2 linked regions of the Syntrophobotulus glycolicus DSM 8271 genome follow. The protein of the gene in region 1 binds, or shares a complex with, the protein of each later gene. Links are inferred from orthologs where the notes say so. Each region holds a gene or a part of one and is shown on either strand. Other genes may lie near its edges.

Region 1 (4,808 bases):
AGGAAATCCTTTTTTCTAATGAATTGATCATCTACATTTGTGATCCTTAAAGAGCTTTATCTAAGAATAAGATAAAAGACAGGCGCTTCAAATTCAATTGAAGCGCCTCGTCTTTTTATGCTGAATATTGTCTTTTCGCTCTCAATACCCGCACATTAAGAAAGGAACGGAGCGATAATCAAGGAAATTGTACCCATCACCTTAATCAGGGCATTAAGAGATGGTCCGGCCGTATCCTTAAACGGATCACCGACGGTGTCTCCGATAACCGCTGCCGCATGGGCATCTGTTCCTTTTCCGCCCAGGTTTCCTGCCTCAATATATTTTTTAGCATTGTCCCAGGCCCCGCCGGCATTAGCCATATAAATCGCCAGCAGGAAACCTGCAACTGTACAGCCGGCAAGCATTCCGCCCATAGCGCTTTTCCCGAGTCCAAAACCGACCAGAACCGGAGTTCCTACCGCCAGCAGACCGGGTATGATCATCTGTCTGATGGCAGCCTTAGTGGAAATATCCACGCATGCCGCATAATCCGGTTTGGCTTTCCCCTCCATCAGACCGGGAATTTCTTTGAACTGGCGGCGAACTTCCCCAATCATCTCAAAAGCGGCCTTCCCGACAGCTTCCATCGCAAAGGCTGAGAAAAGGAAAGGCAGACCGCCGCCGATAAACAGACCGACAATTGTTTTCGGCACAAGAATATCAATACTGTGCAATTCCGCCAATTCAGCAAAGGCATTAAACAGGGCCAAAGCCGTAAGTGCGGCGGAACCGATCGCAAAACCCTTGGCAACAGCGGCAGTGGTATTGCCCACAGCATCAAGCTTATCTGTCGTTTTCCGGACACTGGGCTCCAGTTCCGCCATTTCGGCGATACCACCGGCATTATCGGCAACAGGTCCAAAGGAGTCAATTGCTACAATCATCCCGGCCGTAGAGAGCATAGCCATGGCGGCAACCGCGATTCCATATACCCCCGCTACAGAGAAAGAGATCATTGTCGCCGCACAAATCGTAATGACCGGCAGCGCTGTACTCTTCAAACCAACAGCCATCCCTGTAATCAGGTTGGTTGCCGGACCTGTGAGTGATGCCTGGGCAATAGACTGGGCAGGTTTTTTGTTATTGGATGTATAGTATTCTGTAATAAGTCCGATCAAGATATTGACAACCAAACCGCAAATGACCGCAATAAATACTTTATTCGGTGTAAGCACCACACTTCCGGTATCATAACTGGCCGGAAGAAGCAAATGAACCAGTGCATATGATCCGAGCGCAGTCAGAAGATTGGTCCCCCAGAGACCTTTGTTCAAGGCTGTCTGTGGATTGGCATTCTCCCCTGTTCTCACCAGAAAGCTGGCTAAAATAGAACTAATAATTCCAATAGCACCCATCAGGATAAAGAGGAGCTCACCCGCTCCATGTCCTTTAAATACGGAAAAACCGATTAACATACCGGCAATCGTGGTTGCGGCATAAGATTCAAATAAGTCGGCACCCATTCCGGCCGTATCACCGACATTGTCTCCAACATTGTCGGCAATAACCGCCGGGTTTCGGGGGTCATCTTCAGGAATACCCGCTTCTACCTTACCGACAAGGTCCGCTCCGACATCGGCAGCTTTGGTATAAATCCCACCGCCGACACGGGCAAAAAGAGCAATCGCACTGGCGCCGAACGCAAACGAATTAATGGTTTCGGCATTGCCAAACAAAAGAAAAAGGCCTGCTACACCTAAAAGACCAAGCCCTGCCACCGACATACCCATTACCGCACCCGCTCTGAAAGATACCCCGAGAGCTTTGTTCAGGCTGGTCCGGGCAGCTTCTGTCGTCCGGCAGTTTGCTCTGGTGGTGATCCCCATCCCGACATATCCCGCTATACCGGAAGAAACCGCACCGACCATAAAGGATACTGCTACCTGCCAATCTTTAAAAATAAAGAGTACAACAAAAATAAGAACAGCGATCGGAATAAGTGTTCTATACTGTCTATTCAGATAAGCCATAGCCCCTTCCTGAATAGCCTTGGATATTTCCTGCATCCTGCTGTTGCCCGGATTTTCTTTAAGTACACTGCTGGCAAAAAAGACTGCGACCAGCAAACCGAGAACACCGGCTCCTACCCCCCATAAAGGCGTTAAGAAATCCATCACTTTTTACCTCCTACAAAAATAAAACCAAAGCGAAGTACTCAACATCGCCCGGCTTGAAAAACTTGCGTGACATCCTATTTCAGGTAAATGGTCAACCCCAGCGAACTGACAAGAAATAATACCGCAAAAGCAATGCTTAGTTTGGCCAGGAAACCTTCCATTCCTTTTGCTGATTTGCCAAAAAATTGCTCGCCTGCGCCTGTAATAGACCCTGAAAGGCCTGCGCTTTTTCCGCTTTGCAACAGCACAGTAGCGATTAGTCCAAGAGAACTGATTAAAAGAATTACAATAATAAATATCGTCATTGATTTCACCTCCTAAGCCTTATTTATGTAAATATGCCTGAGCTATTGCATGAAATACAACCACAATACGCAAATATGATGTCAGCAGTCCTATTTTAGCACAGCCCTTATTATCACGCAATATCTATCCTGTGCTTTGATCCCAAACCCTGGCAAAAATAACTTGCCCCATATGGAAAATCCATACAGGGCAAATGCTTTGTCCCTGCTCGTAAAATTCTGCTGTCCGGCAGACCGCCCCTTTATCTGATTATTTTTCTTCCTTTGTAAATGGCGGTTTGCCCCAGCTCTTCTTCAATCCGGAGGAGTTCGTTGTATTTGGCCAGCCTGTCGGTTCTGGCCGGGGCGCCGGTTTTAATTTGACCGGCATTTACGGCGACCGCCAGATGGGCCAATGTGACATCTTCCGTTTCTCCGGAACGGTGTGATATTACTGTGGTATATCCTGCCCTCTTAGCCATTTCGATGGCATCGAGCGTTTCTGTCAATGTTCCGATTTGATTCAGCTTGATTAAAATGGAGTTCGCAGACTGATCCAGGATGCCTCTGGCTAATCTTGAAGGATTGGTGACAAAGAGGTCATCACCGACAAGCTGCACTTTCCCCCCCAGACGCTGAGTAAGCTTAGCCCAGCCTTCCCAATCGTCCTCGGCCAGTCCGTCTTCAATGGAGAAAATCGGGAACTGCTCCGCCAGTCCGGCCAGATAGTCAATCATCTGCTCGGAAGTTTTGGTCAGCCCTTCCCCTTCCATTACATAAACACCGTTTTTATACATTTCTGTTGTCGCGGCATCAATGGCCAGAACGACCTGTTCCCCAGGTTTATAGCCTGCCTTTTCTATGGCGTCGACAATAACCATCAAAGCTTCCGCATTTGATCCCAGGTTGGGGGCGAATCCGCCTTCATCCCCAATTCCGGTGGCCAGGCCTTTTCCTTTCAGCACAGATTTCAGACTATGGTAGATCTCACTCCCCATGCGCAGAGCCTCGGAAAAATTCCCGGCGCCAACAGGCATCACCATAAATTCCTGAATATCCACGTTATTATCGGCATGCTGACCCCCATTCAGGATATTCATCATCGGAACGGGCAGCTCTTTTGCGTTGACACCGCCAATATATTGATAAAAGGGCAGTCCGAGAGATTCGGCGGCCGCTCTCGCCGTAGCCAGTGATATCCCCAGAATGGCATTGGCGCCCAGCTTGCCTTTATTTTCAGTACCGTCAATTTCACAGAGAACCCGGTCTATCCCCGGCTGATCAAAAGCATTGAGGCCTTCTATTTTGGGCGCAATGATATTCTTGACATGATTTACGGCCTGAATCACACCCTTGCCGTTATAACGGCTCTTGTCGCCGTCACGAAGCTCCACTGCTTCAAAAGCGCCTGTTGACGCTCCCGAAGGGACCGCAGCCCGGCCCAATGTCCCGTCATCAAGAACGACATCCACCTCCACCGTTGGATTGCCTCTGGAATCAAGAATTTCCCTGGCAAAAACCTGATCAATAAAACCCATAAATGATCACTCCTACCCTTTTCATTCTTCATTTTGACTCAGCAATGATTTGCCTGTCATTTCTTTTGGTTTCGGTATTCCCAGTATTTCTAAAATTGTTGGTGCAATATCGCGAAGAGCAGCCCCTTCCCGGAGTATTCTGCCCTTATACGCCTCATTGACAATAATACAGGGAACTTTGTTGGTTGTGTGTGATGTCATGGGGCTGTAAAGCCCCTTGTCACTGATAAAAGAAATACTGACCATACTGGTTGTGGGACTATTAATATCGGAAAGCGCCCGCTGGTCAATCATGGTTTCCGCATTCCCGTGGTCTGCCGTAATCAGCAATGTCCCGCCATGCCTCCTGATCGCTTCCTCCACTTTACCCAGGCAAATATCAACTGCCTCTACAGCCCTTACCGTCGCGTCAAAATACCCTGTATGGCCAACCATATCCGGATTGGCATAATTCAAAATAATCACATCATAGATATTCTTTTCAATCTCCTGTAATACCGAATCCGTGATTTCATAGGCGCTCATCTCCGGTTTGAGATTATATGTCGCTACTTTTGGTGATGGAATCAGGACTCTGTCTTCCTTATCGTTTGGTTCTTCAACACCTCCGTTAAAAAAGAAGGTAACATGGGCATACTTTTCAGTTTCTGCTATCCGGAGCTGGCGCAGATTGTTATCGGCCAGCACTTCCCCTAAGGTATTATCCAGATTTTGCGGGGGATAAGCCACTGGACAGTCAAATTCAGCATCATATTCCGTCATGCAGACAAAATGAACCTGCGGTCTGTCCGGTCTTTCGAACTCTTTAAAATCTTCTTGAATAAAAG
Region 2 (3,826 bases), 2.8 Mb from region 1 along the record:
CATTCCTACCTCGAGTCTCGGCCCCCTGCCGGGTCTGCCAAAGTTGGGTAATTGTGGTTCTTCATGCATTTTCCTTCCGATTCCATGACCTACATAGTCCCGCACCACCGACATTCCATTACTCTCGACAAAGGTTTGAACAGCATGGGAAATATCAAATAGTCGGTTTCCTATTATTGCCTGAGTGATACCAAGCTTCAATGATTCTTCAGTTATCTTAAGCAGGTTCGCTAATCTGGGTTCTATTTCTCCGACAGGCAGTGTTACCGCCGCGTCTCCGTAATAACCCTGAATTGCCGCCCCACAATCAATACTGATAATATCTCCACTTTGCAGTGCTCTTAAACCGGGTATCCCATGTACGACCTCATCATTGAGGGAAGTACATAACGTCGCCGGAAAGCCGTTATATCCTTTAAATGCAGGGATAGCATCCTGTTTGCGGATATAGTCCTCCGCTATTCTGTCCAGTTCACCGGTTGTCATACCCGGATGGACATGCTCTCTCATGATCTCGAGCGTTTCCGCCACGATCCTGCCGGCTTTGCGCATAAGGGCAATTTGGTCTTTTGTCTTGATCTCAATCATGTTATTGCCCCAAAGCACTGATGATATCTTGCAATACTTTGTTGATATCCTGCTTTCCCTGTATCCCTTTAAGAAGTCCCTGCTCACTGTAATAAGCAATTAGGGGCTCTGTCTGGTCATTATACACTTTAAGGCGGTTCTCGGCCGTTTCCAGTGTATCATCACTGCGCTGGTACAGCTCGCCTTTGCATTTGTCGCAGACTCCCTCTTTTGCCGGCGGGTTAAATACCATATGGTATGTTGCCCCGCACTTTTTGCAAATCCGGCGACCGGTCAGTCTTTGCAGAAGAGTTTCATCATCTACTTCGATATTTACCACACCATCCAGGGTAACATTCAGATCGCTCAATATTTTTGCCAGTGCGTCTGCCTGAGCTGCCGTTCTTGGAAAGCCATCCAGCATAAATCCGGTTTTGCAATCATCTTTTTTGATTCTTTCCGCTACAATGCCGATGGTTACCTCATCGGGAACCAATCCTCCGGCATCCATATATTCTTTGGCTTTTATCCCCAGGGGCGTTTGATCTTTGATTGCCGCCCTAAACATGTCGCCTGTAGAAATATGCGGGATCTTATAGTACTCGATCAGCTGCTCAGCCTGTGTACCTTTGCCTGCTCCCGGCGGACCCATCAGAATTACTCGCATCTCTTTTTATACCCCCTACTTCAGGAATCCCTGGTAATGACGCTGCAGAAGCTGTGCTTCTACCTGTTTCATCGTTTCCAGCGCAACACTGACAACGATCAGCAAAGATGTCCCACCAAGGGCAAGATTAGGAATTCCAGTTGTTCCCATGATCAGAGCGGGCAGCACAGCAATGATTGCTAAAAATACACCGCCGGCCAAGGTCACTCGGTTCAAAATTCTCATAAAGTATTCTGATGTAGGACGGCCTGGCCTGATTCCAGGCACGAACCCGCCGTTCTTTTTCAGATTGTCCGCCAAATCAACAGGGTTGAATGTTATCCCGGTATAAAAATACGTGAAGAATATAATCAAACCCGCATAAAGGATCATATAAGGTATGCTTGTAAATGACCCGCTGATACTCATATATTTATGAACAAATACGGCAAATCCGGAGGTCTGAGGCATCCATGTTGCAATAGTGCTTGGGAATGCCATCAGTGAGACTCCAAAAATGATTGGCATTACACCGGCCTGGTTGACTTTAAGCGGAATATGCGTACTCTGTCCGCCATAAACACGGCGTCCAACAACTCTTTTCGCATATTGGACCGGTATTCTGCGCTGTCCTTCCTGGATGAAAACTACCCCGGCTATTACGATAACACATAGTAATAAGATGCCAAGTATGGCCAGCCAACTGACTTCTCCTACACTTAACAAGCTATACAGGTGTTTTATTGCATCCGGGATTCCCGCTACGATACCGGCGAAAATAATCAAAGAAATTCCATTGCCGATACCTTTTTCCGTAATCTGCTCACCCAGCCACATCAAAAACGCTGTTCCGGCTGTCAGGACGATTGCGACCGTAAAATAAAGCGGAACTTTTAAAGCAGTGCTTGTTGAGATCAGTGCTCCGCGCAGTCCAAAGGTCAAACCAAAACCCTGGATAAAACCCAGCACTACGGTTGCATACCGAACATACTGCATGATCTTTTTCCTGCCGTCTTCGCCTTCTTTGGATAATCTCTCCAAATAAGGCACGACTACGGTAAGAAGCTGAATTATGATCGATGCTGTAATATAGGGCATAATACTCAGTGAAAACACTGAGAACCTTTTCAAAGATCCACCGGAAAATGTGTTAAAAAAGTCAAATATTCCGCCGCTGCCCATCATCTGCTGAAGTGTATTTCTATCCATAAATGGAATCGGAATATGTGCTCCAACTCTGAATACCAGCAACATAAGCAAGGTGAATGCGATTTTCTTACGAATGGTTGGAACTTGCCATGCATCTTTTAAGGTTTCTAAAAGTGCCATTTATTCCACCTCAACTTTTCCACCGGCCGCAGCAATTTTTTCTGCAGCTGTTTTGCTGACCTTATTAACTTTGACTGTCAGAGCCTTGGTGAGTTCTCCGTCACCCAGAACTTTGACTCCATCAAGAACTTTTTTCACTAAACCCGATTCGATCAGAGTTTCCAATGTTACTTCAGCGCCGCTCTCAAATCTTTCTTCGAGATCGGACAAATTCACAATGTTATACTCTTTAGCAAATATATTGGTAAACCCACGTTTCGGAAGTCTACGGGCCATCGGCATCTGACCGCCTTCAAATCCCGGTCGTACACCGCCCCCTGAACGAGCTTTCTGTCCTTTATGACCCCGGCCGGCTGTATTGCCTAACCCTGAGCCATTCCCCCGTCCTACTCTTTTGCGTGATTTGGTTGACCCCTCTGCAGGCTTAAGTTCATGGAGTTTCAAATCCAAAACACCTCCTTACTGTCTGCCATTTAGCATGATATTACATTAACCGTAAATTTCTTCTACCGACTTGCCACGCAGCTTCGCTACATCACTGTCTCGTTTCAGTGATTTCAATCCGGTCATTGTGGCATTGACAATATTATGCGCATTCGAAGAGCCTAAGGATTTTGTCAGAATATCTTTGATTCCCGCTACTTCAAGTACGGCACGCACCGGACCGCCGGCAATAACACCGGTTCCTTTTGAAGCCGGTTTCAAAAGCACTTCTCCTGCTCCGTAAACACCTAATATAGGATGGGGAATTGTCGTTCCTCTTAAAGGGATTGAAACAAGATTTTTCTTTGCATCTTCAACACCCTTGCGAATAGCTTCCGGTACTTCACTGGCTTTACCAAGTCCGGCTCCTACTATTCCGTTACCATCACCTACAACAACCAAAGCACTGAAGCTAAAACGCCGACCACCTTTAACAACCTTGGCAACACGAGCGATATGGATAACTTTCTCGGTAAGTTCTAACTTACTGGGATCAATGATTGACAATGAGTTTCCCTCCTTTTCCGTTAGTATTAGAATTCAAGCCCTGCTTCTCTGGCAGAATCAGCTAAAACGGCTATCCTTCCATGATACAGATATCCCCCGCGGTCATAGACAACTTTATCCAGTCCTTTGTCCAGAGCCCTCTTCGCGATCATTTCCCCGACTTTCTTCGCACCTTCTGTATTGCCGCCATATAATTCTGTTTGCTTAAATTCCGGTTCCAGAGAAGAAGCTGCACAAAGAGTTACTCCCAGCTCGTCATTGATGATCTGAGCATAAATATGATTGATACTCCTG

What was found. Proteins that work in one complex are often made in the same cells at the same time.
Region 2: the proteins of secG (region 1) and secY are in contact, whole or in part, in a crystal structure (PDB 5AWW), measured with the Thermus thermophilus proteins. The link is inferred for Syntrophobotulus glycolicus DSM 8271 from one-to-one orthologs. Residues at the interface, in WP_223903268.1 of Thermus thermophilus: Tyr5, Ile9, Tyr12, Leu13, Ala16, Leu19, Val20, Val23, Leu24, Gln26, Glu27, Pro28, Gln30, Gly31, Ala32, Asp34, Leu35, Met36, Gly37, Gly38, Ser39, Ala40, Asp41, Leu42, Phe43, Ala45, Arg46, Val48, Tyr53, Thr56; in WP_096411648.1 of Thermus thermophilus: Leu14, Gln16, Arg17, Phe20, Ile34, Pro35, Pro37, Ile72, Arg108, Arg109, Asn112, Gln113, Arg116, Ile117, Ile120, Pro145, Gly146, Trp147, Phe152, Phe155, Val156, Val159, Thr160, Val162, Ala163, Gly164, Ala166, Leu167, Trp170, Glu173.

The regions. Positions count from the first base shown.
Region 1 is NC_015172.1:3,241,966-3,246,773, forward strand. The notes cover bases 850-3,642. They hold secG (preprotein translocase subunit SecG), read right to left. Parts: upstream 2,465-3,642; coding sequence 2,234-2,464; downstream 850-2,233. Other genes in these bases: SGLY_RS16065 (sodium-translocating pyrophosphatase), read right to left, coding at 850-2,156; eno (phosphopyruvate hydratase), read right to left, coding at 2,707-3,642. In the rest of the region: SGLY_RS16060 (class I SAM-dependent methyltransferase), read left to right, coding at 1-50; more of SGLY_RS16065, read right to left, coding at 156-849; more of eno, read right to left, coding at 3,643-3,981; gpmI (2,3-bisphosphoglycerate-independent phosphoglycerate mutase), read right to left, coding at 4,003-4,808. UniProt on the Bacillus subtilis protein: Involved in protein export. Participates in an early event of protein translocation.
Region 2 is NC_015172.1:413,575-417,400, reverse strand. Bases 397-3,359 are described here. They hold secY (preprotein translocase subunit SecY), read right to left. Parts: upstream 2,543-3,359; coding sequence 1,250-2,542; downstream 397-1,249. Other genes in these bases: rpsE (30S ribosomal protein S5), read right to left, coding at 3,032-3,359; rplO (50S ribosomal protein L15), read right to left, coding at 2,543-2,986; SGLY_RS02155 (adenylate kinase), read right to left, coding at 590-1,234; map (type I methionyl aminopeptidase), read right to left, coding at 397-588. In the rest of the region: more of map, read right to left, coding at 1-396; more of rpsE, read right to left, coding at 3,360-3,532; rplR (50S ribosomal protein L18), read right to left, coding at 3,559-3,826. UniProt on the Bacillus subtilis protein: The central subunit of the protein translocation channel SecYEG. Consists of two halves formed by TMs 1-5 and 6-10.